Regions from separate parts of the Hydrogenophaga sp. SNF1 genome, predicted to be linked through region 1. Evidence: predicted binding sites of a transcription regulator. Region 1 holds the regulator's gene; the other holds the start of a gene.
The links. Region 1 encodes FNR, which switches genes on or off when oxygen is low (the NO sensors DNR and NnrR bind a similar motif). Its sites were predicted from a motif close to TTGATNNNNATCAA; they were not measured.
Positions count from the first base shown of each region.

Region 2: a site for FNR is predicted at 2,901-2,914, ahead of SOM08_RS08545 (PHA/PHB synthase family protein). Genes of this name have one in related genera too.

Region 1 covers NZ_CP139793.1:2,703,990-2,708,505, forward strand. The annotation lists gene ccoG (cytochrome c oxidase accessory protein CcoG) at 1-190, shown strand, start outside; gene SOM08_RS12905 (nitrogen fixation protein FixH) at 210-500, shown strand; gene SOM08_RS12910 (hypothetical protein) at 502-750, shown strand; gene fnr (fumarate/nitrate reduction transcriptional regulator Fnr) at 728-1,447, opposite strand; gene hemN (oxygen-independent coproporphyrinogen III oxidase) at 1,563-2,960, shown strand; gene SOM08_RS12925 (sulfite exporter TauE/SafE family protein) at 2,969-3,640, shown strand; gene SOM08_RS12930 (DMT family transporter) at 3,673-4,516, opposite strand, start outside.
Region 2 covers NZ_CP139793.1:1,760,808-1,765,323, forward strand. The annotation lists gene SOM08_RS08525 (hypothetical protein) at 1-389, shown strand, start outside; gene SOM08_RS08530 (I78 family peptidase inhibitor) at 406-702, opposite strand; gene SOM08_RS08535 (LysR family transcriptional regulator) at 967-1,875, opposite strand; gene SOM08_RS08540 (TetR/AcrR family transcriptional regulator) at 2,125-2,781, opposite strand; gene SOM08_RS08545 (PHA/PHB synthase family protein) at 2,949-4,516, shown strand, end outside.

The DNA.
Region 1 (4,516 bases):
GGGCATCGCCCTGGCGTCCGGCGATCGTGTGGAGGTGGCGCCCGCCGAGGTGCGCGCCGTCGCCGCGCGGGTCCAGGTGCCGCCCGGCGCGGCCGCGAGCGGCTCGCACCCCATCCAGTTCGAGGTGCGCGCCGCCCAGGACGAGCGGGTGCGGGTGCGTGAGAAGAGCACCTTTCTCGTTCCCCGATAACGCTTCCGCAGGAGACCCCATGAACCCCGATCCGATGAGCACCGACGCGCCCGAGCCCTGGTGGCGCGTGGGCCCCATGTGGCTGGTGGTGGGCGGGCCGCTGGTGGTGGTGGTGGCGGCCATCGGCACCGCCGTCATTGCCATCGAGGGCGCCGACCCGGTGCTCGACAAGGCCGCCTACCAGGCCACGCTGGAGCAGGCGCGCCGCCTGCAGGGCGCGCAGCGCGACGAGGCCCTGATCGGTCTTCAGCCCGCGCACCAGGCGCGCAACCACGCGGCCTCGCCCGTGGTCCGCGAGGGTGGCCACTGACATGGGCCGCCGCTGGATGTGGGTGGGCTGGCCGTCCTTCCTGATGGCCGGCGTGCTGGAGATGCTGGTGTTCGCGGTGGTGGACCCGGGCGAATTGCACTGGCAGGGCGTCGCGCTCGACTGGTCGCGCCCCGCCGTCTACACGGTGGCCTTCTTCGTGTTCTGGGCGGTGACGGCGGTCGCTTGCAGCCTGAGCCTGTGGCTGGCCCTGCCACCGCAGGACGCGCTCAGGAGCAGGTCTGCGGATTGACGATGCGCCGCAGCGCCTCGGTGTCCTTGATGTGCACGTAGCGCTGCTTGACGTCGATGATGCCGTCGTCGACGAACTTGGAGAAGGTGCGGCTCACCGTCTCCAGCTTCATGCCCAGGTAGCTGCCGATCTCCTCGCGCGTCATGCGCAGGTTGAACTCGGACGGCGAGAAGCCACGCGCCTGCAGGCGCTGCACCAGGTTGAGCAGGAAGGCCGCCAGCCGCTCCTCGGCGCGCATGCTGCCCAGCAGCAGCATCACGCTGTGGTCGCGCACGATCTCGCGGCTCATGATGCGGTGCACGTGGTGTTGCAGCGGGGTGAACTGGCGCGACAGTTCTTCGACCTGGTTGAAGGGCATGACGCAGACCTCGGCGTCTTCCAGCGCCACCGCGTCGCAGGCGTGGTGGTCGCTCACGATGCCGTCCAGGCCGATGATCTCGCCCGCCATCTGGAAACCCGTGACCTGGTCGCGCCCGTCGGCGGTGGTCACGCAGGTCTTGAAGAAGCCCGAGCGCACGGCGTAGAGCGAGGTGAAGCGATCGCCGACGGAGAACAGGGCTTCGCCGCGCTTGACGCGCTTGCGGGAGGAAATCAGTGTGTCGAGCTGGCCCATTTCCTCCGCGCTCAGGCCCATGGGCAGGCAGAGTTCGCGAAGGTTGCAGCTTGAGCACGCCACTTTGATGCGTTGCGCGTCCATGTGCGTCGTTCCTGAGTGCATGACAGGGAGCGAGCATACCCCTTTGGGTCCGGGATCACAGGGCCGCTTGACCAGGATCAAGGCGTCTGGACACGCCAGCCGGCACAGTGGGGCCATGCCAGAAGGACCCGCCGTGAGCCATGTGATCCCCGATGAACTGCTGCGTCGCTTTGACGTTCCGGGGCCGCGCTATACCTCTTACCCCACGGCCGACCGCTTCGTGGAGGCCTTCACCGAGCAGGACTACCGCCTGGCGCTGGGACAGCGGCGGGCCGGGTCGATGGCACTGCCCCTGTCACTGTATGTGCACATCCCGTTCTGCGAATCGGTGTGTTACTACTGCGCTTGCAACAAAGTTATTACAAAGCACCATTCGCGCGGCGCCGAGTACCTGCGCCACCTCTCGCGCGAACTGGACCTGCAGATCGAGCACCTGGGCGCGGGCCAGTCGGTGTCCCAGCTGCACCTGGGCGGCGGCACGCCCACCTTCCTGAGCGATGCCGAGCTGGAAGACCTGATGGCCATGCTGCGGCGCCACTTCGCGCTCGCGCCGGGCGGCGAGTACTCCATCGAGGTGGACCCGCGCACCGTGAGCGCCGAGCGCCTGCGCGCGCTGCACCGCCTGGGTTTCAACCGCCTGAGCTTCGGTGTCCAGGACTTCGATCCCGCCGTGCAGAAGGCCGTGCACCGCGTGCAGCCGGCCGAGCAGGTATTCGCGCTGGTCGACGCGGCGCGGCAGATCGGCTTCGAGTCGGTCAATGTGGACCTGATCTACGGCCTGCCGCTGCAGACGCCCGAGTCCTTCCGGCGCACGCTGGCGCAGCTGCAGGCCCTGCGGCCGGACCGCGTGGCGCTGTACGCCTACGCGCACCTGCCGGCGCGCTTCAAGCCGCAGCGGCGCATCGTGGCGGCCGAGCTGCCGGGCGCGGCCGACAAGCTGGCGATGCTCTCGGCGTCGCTGGACATCCTGCGCGCGGCGGGCTACGTTTACGTCGGCATGGACCACTTCGCCCTTCCCGACGACGCCCTGGCCGTGGCCAAGCGCCAGGGCCGGCTGCACCGCAACTTCCAGGGCTACAGCACCCAGCCCGATTGCGACCTCATCGCGCTCGGTGTGTCGGCCATCGGCCGGGTAGGCGCCACCTACAGCCAGAACGCCAAGACCCTGGACGAGTACGTGGACCTGCTCGACCAGGGCCGCCTGCCCATCGTGCGCGGCCTGGCGCTCACGCGCGACGATGTGCTGCGCCGTGCGGTGATCATGTCCCTGATGTGCCAGGGCGAACTGCAGTTCGAGGCCATCGACCTGGGCCACCTGATCGACAGCCGCCGTTACTTCGCCAATGAGCTGCGCGCGCTCGAGCCCTTCGTGGACGAGGGCTTGGTCACCCTGGACGAGCAGGGCGTGCAAGTGACCGAAACCGGCTGGTACCTGGTGCGCGCGATCGCCATGGTGTTCGACCGCCACCTGCAGGCCGACCAGGACCGCGCGCGGTTTTCAAGGATTCTCTGAGCGCGCCGATGTCCGGTTCCCTGTTGATCACGGCGCTGCTCATGGGCCTGGTGGGTGGGCCGCACTGCATTGCCATGTGCGGCGCGGCCTGCGCGGGCATCGGCCGCGCGGCCGGCGAGCGCGGCACGCGCGCGCTGCTGGCGTTCCAGCTCAGCCGCGTCGCTGGCTACGCCAGCGTGGGGGCGCTGGCGGCGGGCTCGGTGCAGGGGCTGGCCTGGCTGGGGGCGCATACGCAGGTGATCCGGCCGCTGTGGACCATGTTCCACGTCGCGGCCCTGCTGCTGGGCGCCTGGCTGCTCTGGCGGGCGCGCCAGCCGGCGTGGATCGACGGCGTGGGCCAAGGCATCTGGCGCCGCGCGAAACCCGCCATCGCGCGACTCGGCCCGCGCGCGCCCTGGGTGCTGGGCTTCGGCTGGGCGCTCATGCCCTGCGGCCTGCTGTATTCGGCGCTGCTGGTGGCCTCGCTCTCGGCGGACGCGGTGCAGGGCGCGGCGGTGATGGCGCTGTTCGCCATCGGCTCGTCGGTGTCGCTGTTCGCGGGGCCCTGGCTGCTGCTGCGCCTGCGCGAGGCGCGCTCGGGCGCCTGGGGCATCCGTCTGGCGGGGCTGGCGCTGCTGCTGGCCTCGGGCTGGGCTCTGTGGATGGGCATCACCCAACCCACGGGGCTTTGGTGCCTGTGAGCGCACCAGCCACGGGCAGCGGTCGTTGAGCGTCAGGTCGTGGCACGACCAGGGAGCGTGGCCAGCACCAGGCCCAACACAGCGATACCGAAAGCCAGCAGTTGCAGGGCGCTGAGGCGCTCACCCATGAAGACCACGCCAATGAGCGCCGCGCTGATCGGCAGCATCACGGTGAACACGCCGGCCTGCGAGGCGGGCACGGTCTTGAGCCCGGTCATCCACAGCCACACCGTCCACACGCTGGCCGCCAGCGCATAGAACACCAGCAGGCCCCAGGTGGGCAGGGCCACGGCGCCGAAGTCGAAGCGCAGTGCGGCCCACACGCCCAGAGGCGTGACCAGCGCCAGGCCCCACAGGTTGATGATGGCCGAGATGCGCTTGGGGCCCAGGCCCTCGGTGAGGCGCTTGCCGATGACGACGTAAGACGCCTCGCACACCACCGCTGCGAACACGAGCAGGTTGCCCAGCAGGGCCTGGCCACCGCCCGCGGCCGGGCCGGCCCCCTTGTCGAGCGAGAACAGGCCGATGCCCAAGGCCGCGCAGGCGATGCCCGCCGCGCTGCGCGCGCCGATGCGCTCGCGCAGGAAGATGGCGCTGAGCACCGCCACCACGGCGGGAATGGAGGACATCACCACGCCCGCAGCCACCGCGGTGGTCAGGCTCACACCGTAGAGCATGCAGATGGAGAACAGGAAATTGCCCAGGAAGGACTCGAGAAAGAGCAGGGCGCGCGTGCGCGGGCTCAGGGGCGGCTCGTCGGCGGGCTTGCGCAGCCAGCGCCACATGGCCAGGGCGCCGATGCCGAAGCGCAGCCAGGCCAGCAGGAACACCGGAAACACCAGTACCAGGGGCTTGGACAGCGCCACATAGCTGCCC
Region 2 (4,516 bases), 940 kb from region 1:
AGATCGGTGTCCATGCCCTGCCCGAGGCGGTTCGGGTGCGATTCGCGGCCCTGTTCCCGGTCGCCAGGGCGCGATGCACCACGACGTGGGCGCTGGTGCGCCCGGCCGATGCCGAGGTGCTGGTGTGCCATGGCCCACCGCCGCGAGGCGCTCAGCGGGTGAACCTGTGCGTCGGGCCGATCCCGGTACTGGCCTGGGGCGCCTGCCCGGTGCCGCTGGAGGCAGGCTTTCGCGTGCTGTCGCTCATCGCCGCCCTGGAACAGGCCGCGGCGCTGGTGCGCCCGGCGCGCGAGGCCCGGCCAGCGCCGGCCCGCCGCAACCTGGCGGCGTTCGAGGAATGGCTGTCGGAGCTGCGGGAAGAGAACCTGCCGTCCGCCACGGCCTACTGAGGCGGTCCGGCCGCGTTCAGCCGCAGAAGGCGCGGACGATCTTGCCGGTCTTGGGGTCCGTCTCGATCGTGACCCGCTCTTGCCGGTAGTCCAGGGTCACGGGCTGGCCGGGGGCGATCTGCCGCACCAGGCTGGCGCCGGTGAGCTGGCGGGCCTGGTCGTCGCTGACGCGGTCCTTGCCGGCGAGCGCTTGCGCGGCATCGGGCCGGCAGGCGCCCGGGGTGGCTGGTGCGCTGGGCATGGGGCTTTGGCAGGCCGCGAGGCCCAGGAGGGTGAGTGCGGCGGCGCCGGCGGCGAGCGGTTTCAGCTTCATGGCAAGCCCTCCCGGCTCAGGTGGCGGCGGGCGGTGGCCATGTGGAATGGCGCGATGGCGCCCGCGGCTGGCGGTGTTGGAGCGGGTGATGGGAACCTTATCGTGTTCCCAACTCGTTGATTGATAACGAGTTTTCCGCACTCGGCGAACCGAGATGGACATAATTATGGACTGAAAAACCACGCTTGGTCAACGCGCGCTCCGAGCAAGTCCAGTGCGAGCCATGGACAGCCAGCAATAGCCAATGTACCCCAGCGCTCAACGTCACGAGGCCGGCTCATCTCCTTTTAGCAGGAACTCCTCGTGTGCGCGCTGCAGGAACCGCCTCATGGGTTCAGAGGGTTCGGCGCCGCGGCGCAGCAGGTAGGTGGACAGCATGGGTGGCGTACCGGCCAAGGGGCGGACGGTTATGTCGGGGCGGTTCAGGGTCTGCACCTGCGAAGCAATGGCGAAACCGATGCCGTAACCGGCACCGACCAGAGTCAGCATCACGCCTAAGCTCGTCACCTGATCTACCAGCTTGAGCGGCTTGGACGCACCTTGAAGCACTGCCTGGATCTGATGGTGGCAGCCCGATCCCGCGTCGGGATGGCACAGCACCAGCGGAAACTTCAAGGCTTCCTCCAGCGGCACTTCCGCATGCACAAGCAAGGGGTGGCGCACGGGCACGATTACTGATAGCGGATCGGTCCAAACAGGCACGGCGACGAGGCCATCATTCACCGCATCCGAGAGCGCAAAGCCGATGTCCAGCAGATCGTTGTGCAGGCCCTTGAGCTGCTGCGCGAAAGGCAGCTCGAAGACGCGAATCTCCAGTTCCGGTTCTTCCTCGCGGCTGCGCGCCAGCAAGGTGGCAATGTGGGGCTGCGCCAAGCTGTCGCAGATGGCGATGCGCAGATAACCCTGATAGCCTTGCGCCGCCGCCTTTGCGGCACTCACCGCCTGCTCCACGGTGGCCAGCACGCGCCGGCTCTCGCCGAGGAACACTTGGCCGGCCCAGGTTAGCCGTGTCTGGTTCGCGCTGCGGTCGAACAGCTGCACGCCGAGAGTGGCTTCGAGATTGCGCATTGCGCGCGACACGGGCGATTGCTCGACGCCAAGGCGCTCGGCCGCTCGTGCGAAATGCAGTTCTTCCGCGACCGCAACGAAATAGCGCAGTAGTCTGAATTCCAAAGCGGCCTCCTGTTTGCCCGTTCTTGGCCGGCGCCCACCTCATGTGGACTCCGTCTCGCTCTCTCCTACGATGATTGGAAAGAGGTTCTGGCTCTACAGAGGGAACAGATTCGCCACAGTCCTCCTTACTTCATCAACACCTCAGACTCACCTGTTTCGACTCACGCATCAGTTTTGAATGCCTGGTTTCTGCCCAAAGGCCTGCACTCCACCAGGCGAATATCCCAAGCCCCGAGCGACAAAGCCGCGTTATGGCGTCAGCAACTCCCGTAGCATCGCTACGTGAAGGCGCTCCCATGCGCTCATCGCATCAGGGGCCGCCGCGCCGCGGACCACGCAGTCGAGCATGGCATGTATGCCGGGCGACAGGATCAGACGCGGCTCACGCGTGATGGCACTGCTGCGCAGCGTGCCCTGCTGGACGCCACGCTGGAGCAGGCGCGCCACATCGGCGATGTGCGGCTCAAGCATGGTCTGGTGCCATTGGTCGAAGGCCTGCGGCGCACGCGTGCCGTCAGCCAGCAGCAAGCGCACAGCCTGCAGCACCGAGGCATCGCCGAAGGATTGGTACATCGGCTCCACAACGCGACTCACCAGGAGGTCCACGGTCACGGGTTCGTCGTCCGCCAAAGGCTCGGGGGCGGCCGGCACAGGCTGGACTAGGCGCTTGAGCAGTGCGCCGAAGATCTCCTCCTTGCTGGCGAAATGCGTGTAGACGCCGCCTTTGGACAGACCCGTGGCCGCGGCGATGTCGTCCAGGCGTGCGGATGCGAAGCCCTTGTCGGAGAACACATGCAGCGCTGCGTCGAGGATCTGCGTGACGCGAGTGACTGCAGGCAGGCGCCGGCGCGGCGGGCATGGCTCGCTGACGCCGGGCGATGCTGCCGAGATATCGTTTCTGATCATGGTGGTGTGTGCTAGATAAGAAGAAGCCGACGCCTTACCCCGGCGACTGTTCGCCTTGTCATCGTGGTCATGCAACAATATACTACTGACCGGCCAGTCGGTATTTAAAAGATGATCGATTGATATATGTCAAATTCATCCTCCGGGAAAGTCCCAAGATCCTACCCATGACCTCTGCAACCACATCCTCATTGCCAGGCGCGACGCTGGCGGATCGTCTCGACACGCAGGCCCACGCCCAGCTGGCTCGGGCCTCCAGCGGACTCTCGCCGGCCTCTGCGTTGTTGGCTTGGCAGGATTGGGCCGTGCACCTGGCCACCTCGCCCGGCAAGCAGATTGCGCTGGCGCAGCTGGCCGCCACGCAGGCCCAGGCGCTGGGTCAGTACATGCGCGAGCGCCTGCAGGCCGCGCCGCACCAAGAGCAGGTGCTAGTCGAGCCGCCGGCACAAGACCGCCGCTTCGTCGATCCGGCGTGGCGCAAGTGGCCGTTCTGTCTCTGGCAGCAGTCCTTCCTGCTGACGCAGCAGTGGTGGGATGCTGCGACCCATGGCGTGCGGGGCGTTGATCCGCACCACGAGAACATGGTGGCGTTCTGGGCGCGCCAGTATCTGGATGTTTTTTCACCCGGCAACCAATTGCCCACCAACCCGCTGGTGCTGCACCGGACGGCCGAGGAACTCGGCGCCAATCTTGTGCGCGGCGCGCAGCACCTGGCCGAGGATTTGCGGCAGGCCGCCACCGGCACCGCGCAGGAGACCGGCTTCACGGTCGGCCGCGATGTCGCTGTCACGCCCGGCCAGGTGGTGCTGCGCAACCGCGTGATGGAGCTGATCCAGTACGCGCCCGCCACCGCCACCGTGCACCCCGAGCCGGTGCTGCTGGTGCCGGCCTGGATCATGAAGTACTACATCCTCGATCTGTCGCCGCAGAACTCGCTGGTGAAGTACCTCGTGGACCAGGGCCACACGGTGTTCTGCATTTCCTGGAAGAACCCCGGCGAGGCAGAGCGCGATCTCGGCATGGACGACTACCTGCGCGACGGCTTCCACGCCGCGCTGGATGCCGTCAACGCCATCGTTCCCAAGCGCAAGGTGCATGCCACCGGCTACTGCCTGGGTGGCACGCTGTTGGCCATCGCGGCCGCCGCCATGGCCCGCGACGGCGATACGCGCCTGGCCAGCACCAGCTACTTTGCCGCGCAGACCGACTTCAGCGAGCCCGGCGAGCTGGCCCTGTTCATCGACGAGAGCCAGGTCAGTATGCTCGAAGCGCAGATGGCGAAGACCGGCTATCTGAAGGCCAGCCAGATGGCCGGCGCGTTCCAGATGTTGCGCTCCTACGACCTGCTGTGGTCGCGTCTGGTGAACGACTATCTGCTCGGCGAGCGGAGCGGCTTCAACGACCTGATGGCCTGGAACGCCGACGCCACGCGGATGCCGGCGACCATGCATTCGCAGTACCTGCGCCGGCTGTTCCTGAACGACGACTTGAGCGAAGGCCGCTACCCGGTCGGTGGCCGGCCCGTGTCGCTGGGCAGCCTGACGCTGCCGACTTTCATGGTGGGCACTGCCACGGACCATGTCGCGCCCTGGCGCTCGGTGCACAAACTGCACTTTCTCAGTCCGGCCGAGATCACTTTCGTGCTGACCAGCGGCGGCCACAACGCCGGCATCGTGAACCCGCCGGTGCCCACGTCCAAGCGCCATTACCAGGGGCTGACGCGCGAGGCCGGTGG